Parazoarcus communis: one gene and its partners. The main gene of each other region encodes a partner of the protein of the gene in region 2 in a complex. Links are inferred from orthologs where the notes say so. Each region holds a gene or a part of one and is shown on either strand. Other genes may lie near its edges.

Region 1 (3,355 bases), 700 kb from region 2 along the record:
CGGCGGGCTGTGTGTCGGGCGTCCCGGCGCGGATCCCGGTGCCCGCATCGTCGCCGGCTGAGTCATCCGGGGCCGTTCCCGACTCGCTTGTGAATGGCTCGTCTACGGTCGCGGGCTCGGCGTCTTCTGGCGGAAGCTCGACGGGTTCGGGATTCGCGCTCGCAGGCGCGAGCGTTTCCGGCTCGTCCGCTGTGGGGTGCTCAGCTTCTGCTGCGGGCGCATGGGGCGTCGGCGTGAACGGCGGCTCGTCTTCAGTTGCCGCTTCTGCAGCGGGTGCCGGCTGGGGCGCGCCGGGGTCTGCGATGAGTTGGTCAAGCGAGTTGAACGGGTTGAAGCAGTGTCCGCATCGCACTTCGCCGTGGCGCGCGCGCAGTTGCTCGGCACGCAGCCGGAAAACGGTCTGGCACGCCGGGCAGCGGGTCAGCATCATCGTCGGGCGCTTAGCGCCGGCCTTCCAGTCTGACCCAGCCATCGCTGGTGGCGCCTACCTCAAGGGCGATGTACGGTGCCCAGGCGTCGATGACCTGCTCTGACTGTTGCTCAAGTACACCCGACAGCGCAACCCGGCCGCCCGGCGCGACCCGCGCCGCGATGGCGGGCGCGAGGACGCACAGGGGGTTGGTCAGGATATTGGCGACGACGATGTCGAAGGTTTCACTCAGGGCGATGCCGGAGTGCTGCAGCCGCATGGCGACCGCATTGCGCTGCGCGTTGTCGCGAGCAGCCTCGACCGCCTTTTCGTCAATGTCTACGCCCAGTACGTCCGCTGCGCCCAGCCGAACGGCGGCGATGCCGAGGATGCCTGAACCACAACCATAGTCGAGTACGGACTGCCCGGGCTGTACTGCATCGCACAGCCACTCGAGGCAGAGCCGGGTCGTCGGGTGTGAGCCCGTGCCGAAGGCCATGCCAGGATCGAGCTCGATGTTGATTGCGTCGGTGTCCGGTGCGGTGTGCCAGGAAGGGACGATCCACAGGCGCTCGGTGATCCGGATCGGGTCGAACTGGCTCTGGGTCAGCTGCACCCAGTTCTGCTCTTCCACGGCTTCCGTCGTATAGGGTGGAACGGCGTCCAGTCCGACGGCCTTCGATGCTTCGGCGAGCACGGTCTCGAACGCGGCATCGCGGTCGAACAGGGCAATCACCCGGCTGTGATCCCACAAGCTGGTGGGCAGGTGTCCGGGTTCGCCGAACTGGGGCGTCTCAGCCTCAGTGCCGGCATCCGCGTCCTCGATGGAAACCGACAGGGCGCCGGCCTCCATCAGGGCGTCGGAGAGTGCTTCTGCCTTGTTGGCATCTGCCTGCAGGGTAACCGAGGTCCACATTGTTTATGTCGTGCTCAGCTGGATTTGACTTCGCCACGGTCGGCGAGTTTGTGCTCAAGGTAATGGATGCTGGTGCCGCCTTCGACGAAGCGTGCATCGAGCATCAGTTCCTGGTGCAGCGCGATATTGGTCTTGATGCCGCCGACCGCCATCTCCGACAGCGCGATACGCATGCGGCGAATCGCCTGCTCGCGGGTGTCGCCGTATGAGATCAGCTTGCCGATCATCGAGTCGTAGTGCGAGGGAACGGTGTAGCCGTTGTAGACATGCGAATCGACGCGGATGCCGGGGCCGCCGGGGGTGTGCCAGTTCGTGATCTTGCCCGGCGAAGGGGTGAACTTGAACGGGTCTTCGGCGTTGATGCGGCATTCGATCGAGTGGCCGCGGAACTCGATGTCACGCTGACGGAACCAGAGTTTCTCGCCGGCAGCGACACGGATCTGGGCCTGCACGATATCCACGCCGGTAATCATCTCGGTGACCGGATGCTCGACCTGGACGCGGGTGTTCATCTCGATGAAGTAGAACTCGCCGTTCTCGTACAGGAACTCGAACGTGCCGGCGCCGCGATAGCCGATCTTGCGGCAGGCTTCGGCGCAACGCTCGCCGATCTTGGCGATCAGCTTGCGATCGATGCCCGGCGCCGGTGCTTCTTCGATCACCTTCTGGTGACGGCGCTGCATCGAGCAGTCGCGCTCACCCAGGTAGACCGCATTACCGTGCTGGTCAGCCATGATCTGGATTTCCACATGGCGCGGGTTCTCGAGGAACTTCTCCATGTAGACCACCGGGTTGCTGAACGCAGCCTGGGCTTCGGCGCGCGTCGTCGTGACCGCGTTGAGCAGTGCCGCCTCGGTATGCACGACGCGCATGCCGCGACCGCCGCCGCCGCCCGCAGCCTTGATGATGACCGGGTAGCCGACCGCACGGCCGATCTTGACGATTTCCTTGGGGTCTTCCGGCAGCGCACCGTCCGAGCCGGGAACGCACGGTACGCCAGCGACCTTCATCGCATCCTTGGCAGAGACCTTGTCGCCCATCAGGCGGATGGTCTCCGGGCGTGGGCCGATGAAGACAAAGCCCGACTGCTCGACGCGTTCGGCAAAGTCGGCGTTCTCGGACAGGAAGCCATAGCCGGGGTGGATGGCTTCGGAGTCGGTGACTTCCGCTGCGGAGATGATGGCCGGCACGTTGAGGTAGCTCAGGCCGGACGGCGCCGGGCCGATGCAGACCGATTCGTCCGCCAGCTTGACGTACTTGGCTTCGGTGTCGGCCTCGGAGTGGACTGCGACGGTCTTGACGCCGAGTTCGCGGCAGGCGCGCAGCACCCGCAGTGCGATCTCGCCGCGGTTCGCGATCAGGATCTTCTCGAACATGGCGTTCAGCCGATCACGAACAGGGGCTGGCCGTACTCGACCGGCTGGCCGTTCTCGACCAGCACCGCCTTGACGGTGCCGCTCACTTCACACTCGATCTCGTTCATCAGCTTCATCGCTTCGATGATGCACAGACGGTCGCCTTCATTGATGCTCTGACCGACCTCAGCCAGGGGCTTGGCGCCGGGGGCCGATGCGCGGTAGAAAGTGCCGACCATCGGCGACTTGATCACGTGGCCATCGGGCAGGGCGTCTGCGTCCGGTTCGCTTGCGACCGCGACAGCCACAGGGGCTGCGGCTGCGGCCTGGGTCGGCGCCTGCATGTAGGCGACCTGTGGGGCGGCTGCGAGGTGCTTTGCGATACGCACCTTTTCCTCGCCCTCGGTGACTTCGAGTTCCGAAATGCCCGATTCCTGGACGAGGTCGATCAGTTTCTTGAGCTTGCGCAGATCCATGCTGTTCTCCGTACGTAACGACGCCGCGGCTGGCGGACGCCGTCGTGGATGGCTAGTTGTTGTGTTCCCGCAGACGGGTGAGTGCGAATTCGAGTGCGGCGAGGTAGCCGTAGGCGCCCAGGCCGCAGACGACTCCGACTGCCCGGTCCGAAAAATACGAGTGCTGGCGGAACGGTTCGCGAGCGTGGACGTTGGATAG
Region 2 (3,457 bases):
GACGCCTTCGACATCCTTGTCGCCGAACATGCCCAGCACTGCAGCCGTTTCTGGGTGGAAGCTCATGCCCGCAAGATTCTCGGACAGTACGCCGGCCGCCTGCGGATTGTGCGCAACGTCGAGGACGACCGTGGGCCGCCCGGCAAGCACCTGGAAGCGGCCCGGCACTTCGACCAGCATCAACCCTTCGCGAACGGCCTGCATCGACACCGGGATACGATCACGCAGGGTGTCGAGTGCGGTCATGACCGCTGCAGCGTTGAGCAGCTGATTGGCGCCGCGCAGGGACGGATAGGCCAGCCCGCCGCGCTTGGTCAGCGCACCGCTGGCCTGTGGCGCTGCATAGCGCCAGTAACCCCACTGCTGACGATCACCGCCGAACCCGAAATCGCGCCCGCTGATCCACAACTGCGTACCGATCGCTGCCGCGTGATCAAGCAGCGACTGCGGCGGCTGCGGATCGCCGAACACGGCCGGCCGTCCGGCGCGAAAGATGCCCGCCTTCTCAAAGCCGATCGCTTCACGGGTGTCACCCAGGTAATCCATGTGATCCATGGCCACCCCGGTAACGATCGCGCAGTCTGAGTCGAACACGTTGACCGCGTCCAGGCGGCCACCGAGCCCGACTTCTAGAATGACGACGTCGAGCCCTTGCGTGCGGAACACTTCCCACGCGGCCAGCGTGCCATGCTCGAAATAGGTCAGCGGGGTGTTGCCCCGCGCGTGCTCCACGGCATCGAAGGCCGCGACCAGCGCGGCATCTTCGACATCCTTGCCATCAATGCGCACCCGCTCGTTGTAGCGCAACAGGTGGGGCGAGGTGTAGCAGCCGACCCGATAGCCTTCGGCGAGCAGAATGGACTCGAGCATCGCGCATGTCGAGCCCTTGCCATTGGTACCGCCGACCGTGATCACCACGAGGCCCTCGGGGTCCGGGCCGAGCGCCGCACGCACCGCGCCCACCCGCTCGAGTCCGAGCTGGATGGTCTGGGTGTGACGTGATTCGAGCAGCGCGAGCCACTTGTCGACCGTATTCGGCATCGCGCCGCTCACTTCCTGCAGATCAGGCATGGACGGCGGGCTGTCGGCTGAGCAGCGCAAGAATTTCGGCAATGCGCTGACGCAGTTCGCGACGATCGACAATCATGTCGATCGCACCCTTCTCAAGCAGAAACTCGGAGCGCTGGAAGCCGTCCGGCAGGGTCTCGCGCACGGTCTGCTCAATGACGCGTGGGCCTGCAAAGCCAATCAGCGCACCGGGCTCGGCGATCACCACATCGCCCATGAAGGCAAAGCTCGCCGAGACGCCGCCCATGGTCGGATCGGTCAGCAGGGAGATGAAGGGCAGCTTGCGTTGCGCCAGCTGGGTAATGACGGCCGTCGTCTTCGCCATCTGCATCAGCGAGAACAGCCCTTCCTGCATGCGCGCGCCGCCGGTTGCGGTAATGCAGATGAACGGGATGCGCTGCTCGAGTGCAGCCTTTGCACCGCGCACGAAACGCTCCCCGACCACCGATCCCATCGAACCGCCGAGAAATTCGAACTCGAAGCAGGCAACGACCACAGGCACGGTAAGAATCGCACCCTGCATCACCACCATTGCGTCAGCTTCGCCGGTATCGGCCGCGGCGGTAGACAGGCGCTCGGGGTACTTGCGGGAGTCCTTGAACTTGAGCGGATCGACCGGAATCACTTCGGCACCGATCTCGTGCCGGCCTTCCGGATCAAGCAACTGGTCGAGACGCGTGCGCGCACGGACACGCTGATGGTGGCCGCACTTGGGACAGACGCTCATGTTGCTTTCGAGATCGGAGCGATAGAGCACCGCCTCACAGGCCGGGCACTTGCTCCACAGCCCTTCCGGAATCGATTTGTTTCGTGCGCCCGGATCATTGCGTTTGATCTTGGGCGGCAGCAGTTTCTGCAACCAGCTCATTGTTTGGCTCCTGCAATCTCATCCAGTGCGGCACGAATGCCGCGGATGAAGGCGGATACATTGGACACCACCGCGTCGCGGGGACTGCGTTCGATCTCTTCGATGATGCGACTGCCGATCACCACCGCATCGGCCACTTCACCAATGCGTTTTGCGCTCTCGGCATCACGGATGCCAAAACCGACACCAACAGGCATGCCCACTGCGGCGCGGATCTGCGGAATGCGCCGTGCCACCTCGTCGAAGTCGAGGTTCCCCGACCCCGTCACGCCCTTAAGCGACACGTAGTAGATATAGCCACTGCCGGCTTCGGCGACATCGCGGAAGCGCTGCTCCGACGACGTCGGTGCCAGCAGGAAGATCGGATCGAGCCCGGCGGCCTTGGACAGCGCAGCAAAGCGGGTGCATTCTTCGGGCGGATAGTCCACCACCAGCACGCCATCGACCCCGGCTTCGCTGGCGACTGCGATGAAGGTATCCTCGCCCATCGCCTCGATCGGATTGGCATAACCCATCAGCACGACCGGCGTCGTCTGATCCTCTGCGCGGAAGGCACGCACGATCGCAAGCACCTTGCGCAGGGTCATGCCTGCTGCCAGCGCACGTTCGGAAGCGCGCTGAATGGTCGGACCGTCGGCCATCGGGTCGGAGAACGGGACGCCAAGCTCGATGATGTCGGCGCCGCCGGCAACCATCGCATGCATCAGCGGAACAGTGAGTTCGCCGTCCGGGTCGCCCGCAGTGATGAAAGGAATCAACGCCTTGCGGCCCTCGGCCTGCAAACGCTGAAAGGTGGTCTGGATTTTCGACATGATTAAGTCCGGCAATGCGGACCGCAGGGCGGTCCGCAGCGGGTTAGAACTGGATTCCCGAACGCTCGGCAACCGTGTGCATGTCCTTGTCGCCACGTCCGGAAAGGTTCACGAGCAGAACCTTGTCCCTGGGCAAGGTCGCTGCGAGCTTTGCCGCATGCGCAAGGGCATGCGAGGACTCGAGCGCCGGGATGATGCCTTCGAAGCGGCACAGATCGTGGAAGGCCTGAAGCGCCTCGCTGTCCGTCACCGCGACATACTCGGCACGTGAAGAATCCTTCAGCCACGCATGTTCTGGGCCGACGCCGGGGTAGTCGAGACCGGCGGAAATCGAATGCGTCTCGGTGATCTGGCCGTCCTCATCCTGCATCAGATAGGTGCGGTTGCCGTGCAGCACGCCAGGCTTGACGTTGGCGGTCAGCGGTGCGGCGTGACGCCCGGTCTCGATCCCATCGCCTGCCGCTTCGACGCCGATCAGGCGCACGCCCTCGACACCAATGTAGGGATGGAAGATGCCCATGGCGTTGGAGCCGCCACCGACGCAGGCAATCACGTAATCAGGCTGGCGCCCGGCCGCTTCCGGCATCTGCACCAGGCATTCCTTGCCGATGACGGTCTGGAAGTCCCGCACCATCATCGGATAGGGATGCGGCCCCGCAACCGTACCAATGATGTAGAAGGTGTTGGCGATGTTGGTCACCCAGTCGCG
Region 3 (3,237 bases), 700 kb from region 2 along the record:
GTTCCTGGTGCAGCGCGATATTGGTCTTGATGCCGCCGACCGCCATCTCCGACAGCGCGATACGCATGCGGCGAATCGCCTGCTCGCGGGTGTCGCCGTATGAGATCAGCTTGCCGATCATCGAGTCGTAGTGCGAGGGAACGGTGTAGCCGTTGTAGACATGCGAATCGACGCGGATGCCGGGGCCGCCGGGGGTGTGCCAGTTCGTGATCTTGCCCGGCGAAGGGGTGAACTTGAACGGGTCTTCGGCGTTGATGCGGCATTCGATCGAGTGGCCGCGGAACTCGATGTCACGCTGACGGAACCAGAGTTTCTCGCCGGCAGCGACACGGATCTGGGCCTGCACGATATCCACGCCGGTAATCATCTCGGTGACCGGATGCTCGACCTGGACGCGGGTGTTCATCTCGATGAAGTAGAACTCGCCGTTCTCGTACAGGAACTCGAACGTGCCGGCGCCGCGATAGCCGATCTTGCGGCAGGCTTCGGCGCAACGCTCGCCGATCTTGGCGATCAGCTTGCGATCGATGCCCGGCGCCGGTGCTTCTTCGATCACCTTCTGGTGACGGCGCTGCATCGAGCAGTCGCGCTCACCCAGGTAGACCGCATTACCGTGCTGGTCAGCCATGATCTGGATTTCCACATGGCGCGGGTTCTCGAGGAACTTCTCCATGTAGACCACCGGGTTGCTGAACGCAGCCTGGGCTTCGGCGCGCGTCGTCGTGACCGCGTTGAGCAGTGCCGCCTCGGTATGCACGACGCGCATGCCGCGACCGCCGCCGCCGCCCGCAGCCTTGATGATGACCGGGTAGCCGACCGCACGGCCGATCTTGACGATTTCCTTGGGGTCTTCCGGCAGCGCACCGTCCGAGCCGGGAACGCACGGTACGCCAGCGACCTTCATCGCATCCTTGGCAGAGACCTTGTCGCCCATCAGGCGGATGGTCTCCGGGCGTGGGCCGATGAAGACAAAGCCCGACTGCTCGACGCGTTCGGCAAAGTCGGCGTTCTCGGACAGGAAGCCATAGCCGGGGTGGATGGCTTCGGAGTCGGTGACTTCCGCTGCGGAGATGATGGCCGGCACGTTGAGGTAGCTCAGGCCGGACGGCGCCGGGCCGATGCAGACCGATTCGTCCGCCAGCTTGACGTACTTGGCTTCGGTGTCGGCCTCGGAGTGGACTGCGACGGTCTTGACGCCGAGTTCGCGGCAGGCGCGCAGCACCCGCAGTGCGATCTCGCCGCGGTTCGCGATCAGGATCTTCTCGAACATGGCGTTCAGCCGATCACGAACAGGGGCTGGCCGTACTCGACCGGCTGGCCGTTCTCGACCAGCACCGCCTTGACGGTGCCGCTCACTTCACACTCGATCTCGTTCATCAGCTTCATCGCTTCGATGATGCACAGACGGTCGCCTTCATTGATGCTCTGACCGACCTCAGCCAGGGGCTTGGCGCCGGGGGCCGATGCGCGGTAGAAAGTGCCGACCATCGGCGACTTGATCACGTGGCCATCGGGCAGGGCGTCTGCGTCCGGTTCGCTTGCGACCGCGACAGCCACAGGGGCTGCGGCTGCGGCCTGGGTCGGCGCCTGCATGTAGGCGACCTGTGGGGCGGCTGCGAGGTGCTTTGCGATACGCACCTTTTCCTCGCCCTCGGTGACTTCGAGTTCCGAAATGCCCGATTCCTGGACGAGGTCGATCAGTTTCTTGAGCTTGCGCAGATCCATGCTGTTCTCCGTACGTAACGACGCCGCGGCTGGCGGACGCCGTCGTGGATGGCTAGTTGTTGTGTTCCCGCAGACGGGTGAGTGCGAATTCGAGTGCGGCGAGGTAGCCGTAGGCGCCCAGGCCGCAGACGACTCCGACTGCCCGGTCCGAAAAATACGAGTGCTGGCGGAACGGTTCGCGAGCGTGGACGTTGGATAGATGAACTTCCACGTAGGGAATCTGTACCGCAGCCAGTGCGTCGCGCAGTGCGACACTGGTGTGTGTGTAAGCGGCCGGGTTGATGACGATGAAGGCGACGCCTTCGCTTGCCGCAGCCTGCACCCGGTCGATCAGCTGACCTTCGTGATTGCTCTGGAAGGATTCGAGCAGTACGCCGTCCGCACGAGCGCGCGACTCCATGGCTGCATGGATGTCGGACAGGGTGGTTTTGCCGTAGATATCGGGTTCGCGACTGCCGAGCAGGTTCAGATTCGGACCATGAAGGACCAGTATTCGAGCTTGCGGCGGCGGGGGCGATTCGGCTTTTTGGCTGCGTTTTGAGCGCGTCATGGCGGCAAGTTTGCCGTAATTGACGACAACTTGTCCAGCGCGGTCTGCGCCGGATCAGGACTCGTCGTCGATCAGGGGACGGATTTTGCGCTCGAGTTCGTCCTGATTCAAGGTCCCGACTTTGATATGGCGCGCGACGCCCTTGCGGTCGATGATCACCGTGAATGGCAAGCCCTGTGCTGCGTTGCCGAATCCTGGGCCCAGTGCCAGCACGTCTGCCGAGGCGATCAGCAGCGGGTAGGGCACATCAAATTCGGCCTTGAAGGCCTTCACCTTGTCGAGCGCGTCGATACTGAGTCCGACGAACTGCACTGGCGCATCACTGAAGTCGCGGCTGGCTGCCGAGAAGTCCGGGATTTCCCGGCGGCAGGGTGGGCACCAGGTTGCCCAGAAGTTGGCCACGATGACCTTGCCGCGCCACTGCGCCAGCGCTTGCATGTGACCGTCGGTGTCGGGGAGCGCCAGCGCCAGCAGCGCTTCGGTGGCGCTGGCGGTGGCGGCCGTCGTGCTGGCGGTCTCGGTCGTGTCGCCGATTCGACTGGTGAAGTAGCCTGCGGTACCGGCAATGCCTGCAACGACAGCGATCAGGGCGTACTGGATGTATCTGTTCATGGCCTTATTCTGCAGCGGCAGCGTTGTTCAGGAGGGCTTCGACCTGCGCCAGCCGGGCGCGTTCCTGGTGCGGGCGGCGACCGTTGCGCTCGGCGCCGGCGCCGTAGACTGAGAGCCTGACCGGCACGTCGTCCCAGTCGAGGATGAGAACGACTTCTGGCGCACCGGGGGCGGGGCGCCGCGGTTCGCGGTGCTCGTAGGCGAGGTCCTGGTTGAGGAAGAAGATCTCGACTTCCTTTGCGCTCTCGGGGTAGAGCTCGATTTCCAGTTCGGAGTAGCGGCCTGCGGTGCCGTCCAGGGCGCCGCCGGTCAGATAGGGGCGGAACTCAGCCAGCAACTGCATGATCTCC
Region 4 (3,449 bases), 650 kb from region 2 along the record:
ACCGCCGATCCAGGCCACGCTGCCGTCGACCTCCAGCACAGGCAGACGGTCGCGCATCCACGCCGGGATGCCGGCCTCCTGGCACAGATTCTTGAACGTGCGACTGGGCCGTTCCGGCGCCAGGCGCATGCGCAGGCCCGCCGAGCGCGTCACCAGACTCAGCTTCGCTGCCTGATCCAGCGCAGCACGGGCAATGCCGCGACCCTTTGCCGCGCTGAACACCACCCTGCCATCGCCCCACGGCTTCTCGACAGCCGCCGTTCCGCCCCAGTGACAAGGCGCCGGCAGGCCGCCCCCCACGGACTCCAGCCAGACCTCACCGCGGTAGGCACAGCAGGCCAGATCGCCGAGCGGAAAATAAAGCGGTCGCACTGCAGGCGCAGCACGCAGTTGGCGCAAAGCCTCCAGCAGGCGCGCACGGGAGGGGGCTGGCATGCCGCAGCGGCGGGCCTGCCAGCGCAACAGATTGGCGACCCGCGCATCAGACAGCGCAAGCACGCCATCCCGCCTCAGCATGCGGCCGCCGCAGGCGTGCTCATCGCTGGCGGCAAGCTCGTCGAGCAGATCGCTGGCTTCTCTGAAATGCGCCGCAGCCCGTGCAATCGAGGCTGAAGCTGAGGGATAGGCGGTTTCGATCGCCGGCAGAATACGATGGCGAATGTCGTTGCGCGCAAAGCGACAGTCGGTATTGCTGTCGTCCTCGACCCAGGTCAGTGCGTGCGCATGAGCCCAGTCGCGGATGTCCGCACGGCCGAAGCCCAGCATCGGGCGCAGACGCCCTGCACGACCTTCCGCTCCGGGCTCGACGGCCACCATGGCGCTCGCGCCACGCAAGCCGGTTCCACGAAAAAGGCGAAACAGAACCGTTTCAGCCTGATCGTCGCGGTGATGGCCAAACACCAGCCAGTCACACTCCACCGTCTCCAGAACGGCGTGTCGGGCCTTGCGCGCCGCAGACTCCAGCCCCTCGTGGTCGTCGCGTGCGACATCGACCGTAAACGCAATGAAGGGAATACCGCGGTGACTGCACAGTGCTGTGCAGTGTGCCTGCCAGGCGCTGGCTGCAGGGTTCAGACCATGGTTCACATGCGCCGCACACAGCGCATGGCCAAAGCGCGACTGCAAGCCCGCCAGCAGGTCCAGCAGAACGATCGAATCAACCCCGCCGGAGAGCGCACAGCACAAGCGGCTACGCGCCCCGACGCCAGCCGCCTCAAGGACGGCCGCTGCTGCCTGTAGCGGGGATGTACTCAGGCTGCCTGTTCCTTGTAGCGGCCGTAACCCATCAGCTTCTCGATCCGCTGCGCCACCAGATCGGCAGGCGTCATCGAATCGACCTGACGCAAGGCATCGGTCAGCGCGCGCTTCAGGCTCTGCGCCATCGCACGATGATCGCGGTGCGCACCACCCACGGGCTCGTTGACGATCTTGTCGATCAGGCCCAGCGACTTCAGGCGAGCAGCCGTAATACCCATGGTTTCTGCCGCTTCCGACGCCTTGTCCGCGCTCTTCCACAAGATGGAGGCGCAGCCTTCGGGGGAGATCACCGAGTAGGTGGAATACTGCAGCATCATCACCTGGTCGCCGACGGCAATCGCCAGCGCGCCACCCGAGCCGCCTTCGCCGATGATCGTGCAGATCAGCGGCACCTTGAGCTCGGCCATCACGTAGAGGTTGTGGCCGATGGCCTCGGACTGCCCACGCTCCTCGGCACCGATGCCCGGATAGGCGCCCGGTGTATCGACGAAAGTGAACACCGGCAGGCCGAATTTCTCCGCCAGCTTCATCAGCCGCATGGCCTTGCGGTAACCCTCGGGCCGCGGCATGCCGAAGTTGCGCACGATCTTTTCTTTGGTATCGCGCCCTTTCTGGTGGCCGATGACCACGCAACTCTGGCCATTGAAGCGCGCCAGACCACCCACGATTGCCTTGTCGTCGGCAAAGGCGCGATCGCCGTGCAGCTCTTCGAAATCGGTGAAGATATGCTGGACATAGTCCAGCGTGTAAGGACGCTGCGGATGGCGTGCGACCTGCGCGATCTGCCACGGCGTGAGCTTGCCGTAGAGATCCTTGGTCATCGTGTGGCTCTTGGCCTCGAGTCGGCCGATCTCCTCGGAGATGTCCACCGCAGAGTCGTCCTGCACGAAACGCAACTGTTCGATCTTGCCTTCAAGCTCGGCAATCGACTGTTCGAAGTCCAGAAAGGTGGTCTTCATGGGACCTTTCCCGTTGAAAAAAAGTCATCCATTGTAACCGCTCGCGCAGCTCTCGGCCGCAGCAAGCACAAATGCAAAGGGGCGACCCCTTTGCGGAAGTCGCCCCGGTTTGCAGTCAGCAGGCGCGTCAGTCGTTGTTCATGAAACCCAGCAGATGCAGAAGGCTGGTGAAGAGGTTGTAGATCGTCACGTACAGCGTGACCGTCGCCATCACGTAGTTGGTTTCGCCACCATGGATGATGTTGCTGGTCTCGTACAGGATCAGGCCCGACATCAGCATCACGAACATCGCCGACACGGCAAGCGACAGGCCGGGCATTTCAAAGAACACCGCGCCCAGACCCGCAAGGAAGGCAACCAGGATGCCAACCATCAGGAAGCCGCCCATGAAGGAGAAGTCCTTGCGCGTAGTCAGCGCATAGCCCGACAGGCCAAGGAAAATCGCCGCCGTGCCCCCCATCGCCTGCATCACGACCTGACTGCCGTTGGGCATGGACAGGTAGTGCGAGATGATCGGGCCAAGGGTGTAACCCATGAACCCGGTCAGCGCGAAGACGAACAGAATGCCCAGACTGCTGTTACGGAACTTGGTTGTCAGGAACAGCAGGCCGAAATAGCCGACCAGCGTCAGGATCAGGCCCGGATGCGGCAGCCCGAACGCCATCGAGGCGCCTGCAGTCACCGCCGAAAACGCCAGCGTCAGCGACAGCAGCATGTAGGTGTTGCGGATGACCTTGTTGGTCGACAGCACCGAGGCTTCCGACCGGTTCATCGAGGCAATGCGATTTTCCATCTGTGATTCTCCTTGAAACAAGCGGCAATGCCGTAGTCTAGTTTTGATTTGTTCGAAATATAAACGCTAAAAGCGTGCTCAAACGGGCGCTTCGATCAGCGCGGCGCAGCGGGTGTGATCCACGCGCCGGTTACGTCGCAGGCGCTGGGCGAGTACGCGCGAAACCCTGTCCGCCGCCTCATCGACCGCCGCCCTGACATCGAGCTGGGTGATCGCGAATACCACGTCCGGCAGGTTGCGCAAGCGCAACTGGACCACACAGCGCTTGTCCGCGCCACCCCGCGGTCCATTCACGTCGGCCACCTTGATCCGGGCCCACTGGATGTGATCCCTGAATTTGCCGACAGCAAAGCGCATCCTCCGCGCCACGTAGTCCTGCAAACCGGGAGCCGCTTCAACGCCGTCACAATGCAGATCGATTCGCATGTCTGAGTCTCCTT

What was found.
Region 1: the proteins of accD (region 2) and accC are in contact, whole or in part, in a solved structure (PDB 8UXZ), measured with the Escherichia coli proteins. The link is inferred for Parazoarcus communis from one-to-one orthologs.
Region 3: the proteins of accD (region 2) and accB are in contact, whole or in part, in a solved structure (PDB 8UXZ), measured with the Escherichia coli proteins. The link is inferred for Parazoarcus communis from one-to-one orthologs.
Region 4: the proteins of accD (region 2) and CEW87_RS10250 are in contact, whole or in part, in a solved structure (PDB 8UXZ), measured with the Escherichia coli proteins. The link is inferred for Parazoarcus communis from one-to-one orthologs.

The regions. Positions count from the first base shown.
Region 1 is NZ_CP022188.1:2,188,579-2,191,933, forward strand. The notes cover bases 521-3,355. They hold accC (acetyl-CoA carboxylase biotin carboxylase subunit), read right to left. Parts: upstream 2,702-3,355; coding sequence 1,340-2,701; downstream 521-1,339. Other genes in these bases: prmA (50S ribosomal protein L11 methyltransferase), read right to left, coding at 521-1,325; accB (acetyl-CoA carboxylase biotin carboxyl carrier protein), read right to left, coding at 2,707-3,156; aroQ (type II 3-dehydroquinate dehydratase), read right to left, coding at 3,209-3,355. Also shown: CEW87_RS22755 (DUF3426 domain-containing protein), read right to left, coding at 1-430; more of prmA, read right to left, coding at 441-520. UniProt on the Escherichia coli protein: This protein is a component of the acetyl coenzyme A carboxylase complex; first, biotin carboxylase catalyzes the carboxylation of the carrier protein and then the transcarboxylase transfers the carboxyl group to form malonyl-CoA.
Region 2 is NZ_CP022188.1:2,887,182-2,890,638, reverse strand. Bases 1-2,937 are described here. They hold accD (acetyl-CoA carboxylase, carboxyltransferase subunit beta), read right to left. Parts: upstream 1,937-2,937; coding sequence 1,064-1,936; downstream 1-1,063. Other genes in these bases: trpB (tryptophan synthase subunit beta), read right to left, coding at 2,792-2,937; trpA (tryptophan synthase subunit alpha), read right to left, coding at 1,933-2,748; folC (bifunctional tetrahydrofolate synthase/dihydrofolate synthase), read right to left, coding at 1-1,071. Also shown: more of trpB, read right to left, coding at 2,938-3,457.
Region 3 is NZ_CP022188.1:2,190,010-2,193,246, forward strand. What follows is about bases 1-2,717. They hold accB (acetyl-CoA carboxylase biotin carboxyl carrier protein), read right to left. Parts: upstream 1,726-2,717; coding sequence 1,276-1,725; downstream 1-1,275. Other genes in these bases: accC (acetyl-CoA carboxylase biotin carboxylase subunit), read right to left, coding at 1-1,270; aroQ (type II 3-dehydroquinate dehydratase), read right to left, coding at 1,778-2,275; CEW87_RS10025 (TlpA family protein disulfide reductase), read right to left, coding at 2,330-2,717. Outside these bases: more of CEW87_RS10025, read right to left, coding at 2,718-2,887; CEW87_RS10030 (hypothetical protein), read right to left, coding at 2,892-3,237. UniProt on the Escherichia coli protein: This protein is a component of the acetyl coenzyme A carboxylase complex; first, biotin carboxylase catalyzes the carboxylation of the carrier protein and then the transcarboxylase transfers the carboxyl group to form malonyl-CoA.
Region 4 is NZ_CP022188.1:2,236,559-2,240,007, reverse strand. Bases 234-3,162 are described here. They hold CEW87_RS10250 (acetyl-CoA carboxylase carboxyltransferase subunit alpha), read right to left. Parts: upstream 2,217-3,162; coding sequence 1,251-2,216; downstream 234-1,250. Other genes in these bases: CEW87_RS10240 (HPF/RaiA family ribosome-associated protein), read right to left, coding at 3,088-3,162; CEW87_RS10245 (Bax inhibitor-1/YccA family protein), read right to left, coding at 2,344-3,009; tilS (tRNA lysidine(34) synthetase TilS), read right to left, coding at 234-1,185. Also shown: more of tilS, read right to left, coding at 1-233; more of CEW87_RS10240, read right to left, coding at 3,163-3,435. UniProt on the Escherichia coli protein: Component of the acetyl coenzyme A carboxylase (ACC) complex. First, biotin carboxylase catalyzes the carboxylation of biotin on its carrier protein (BCCP) and then the CO(2) group is transferred by the carboxyltransferase to acetyl-CoA to form malonyl-CoA.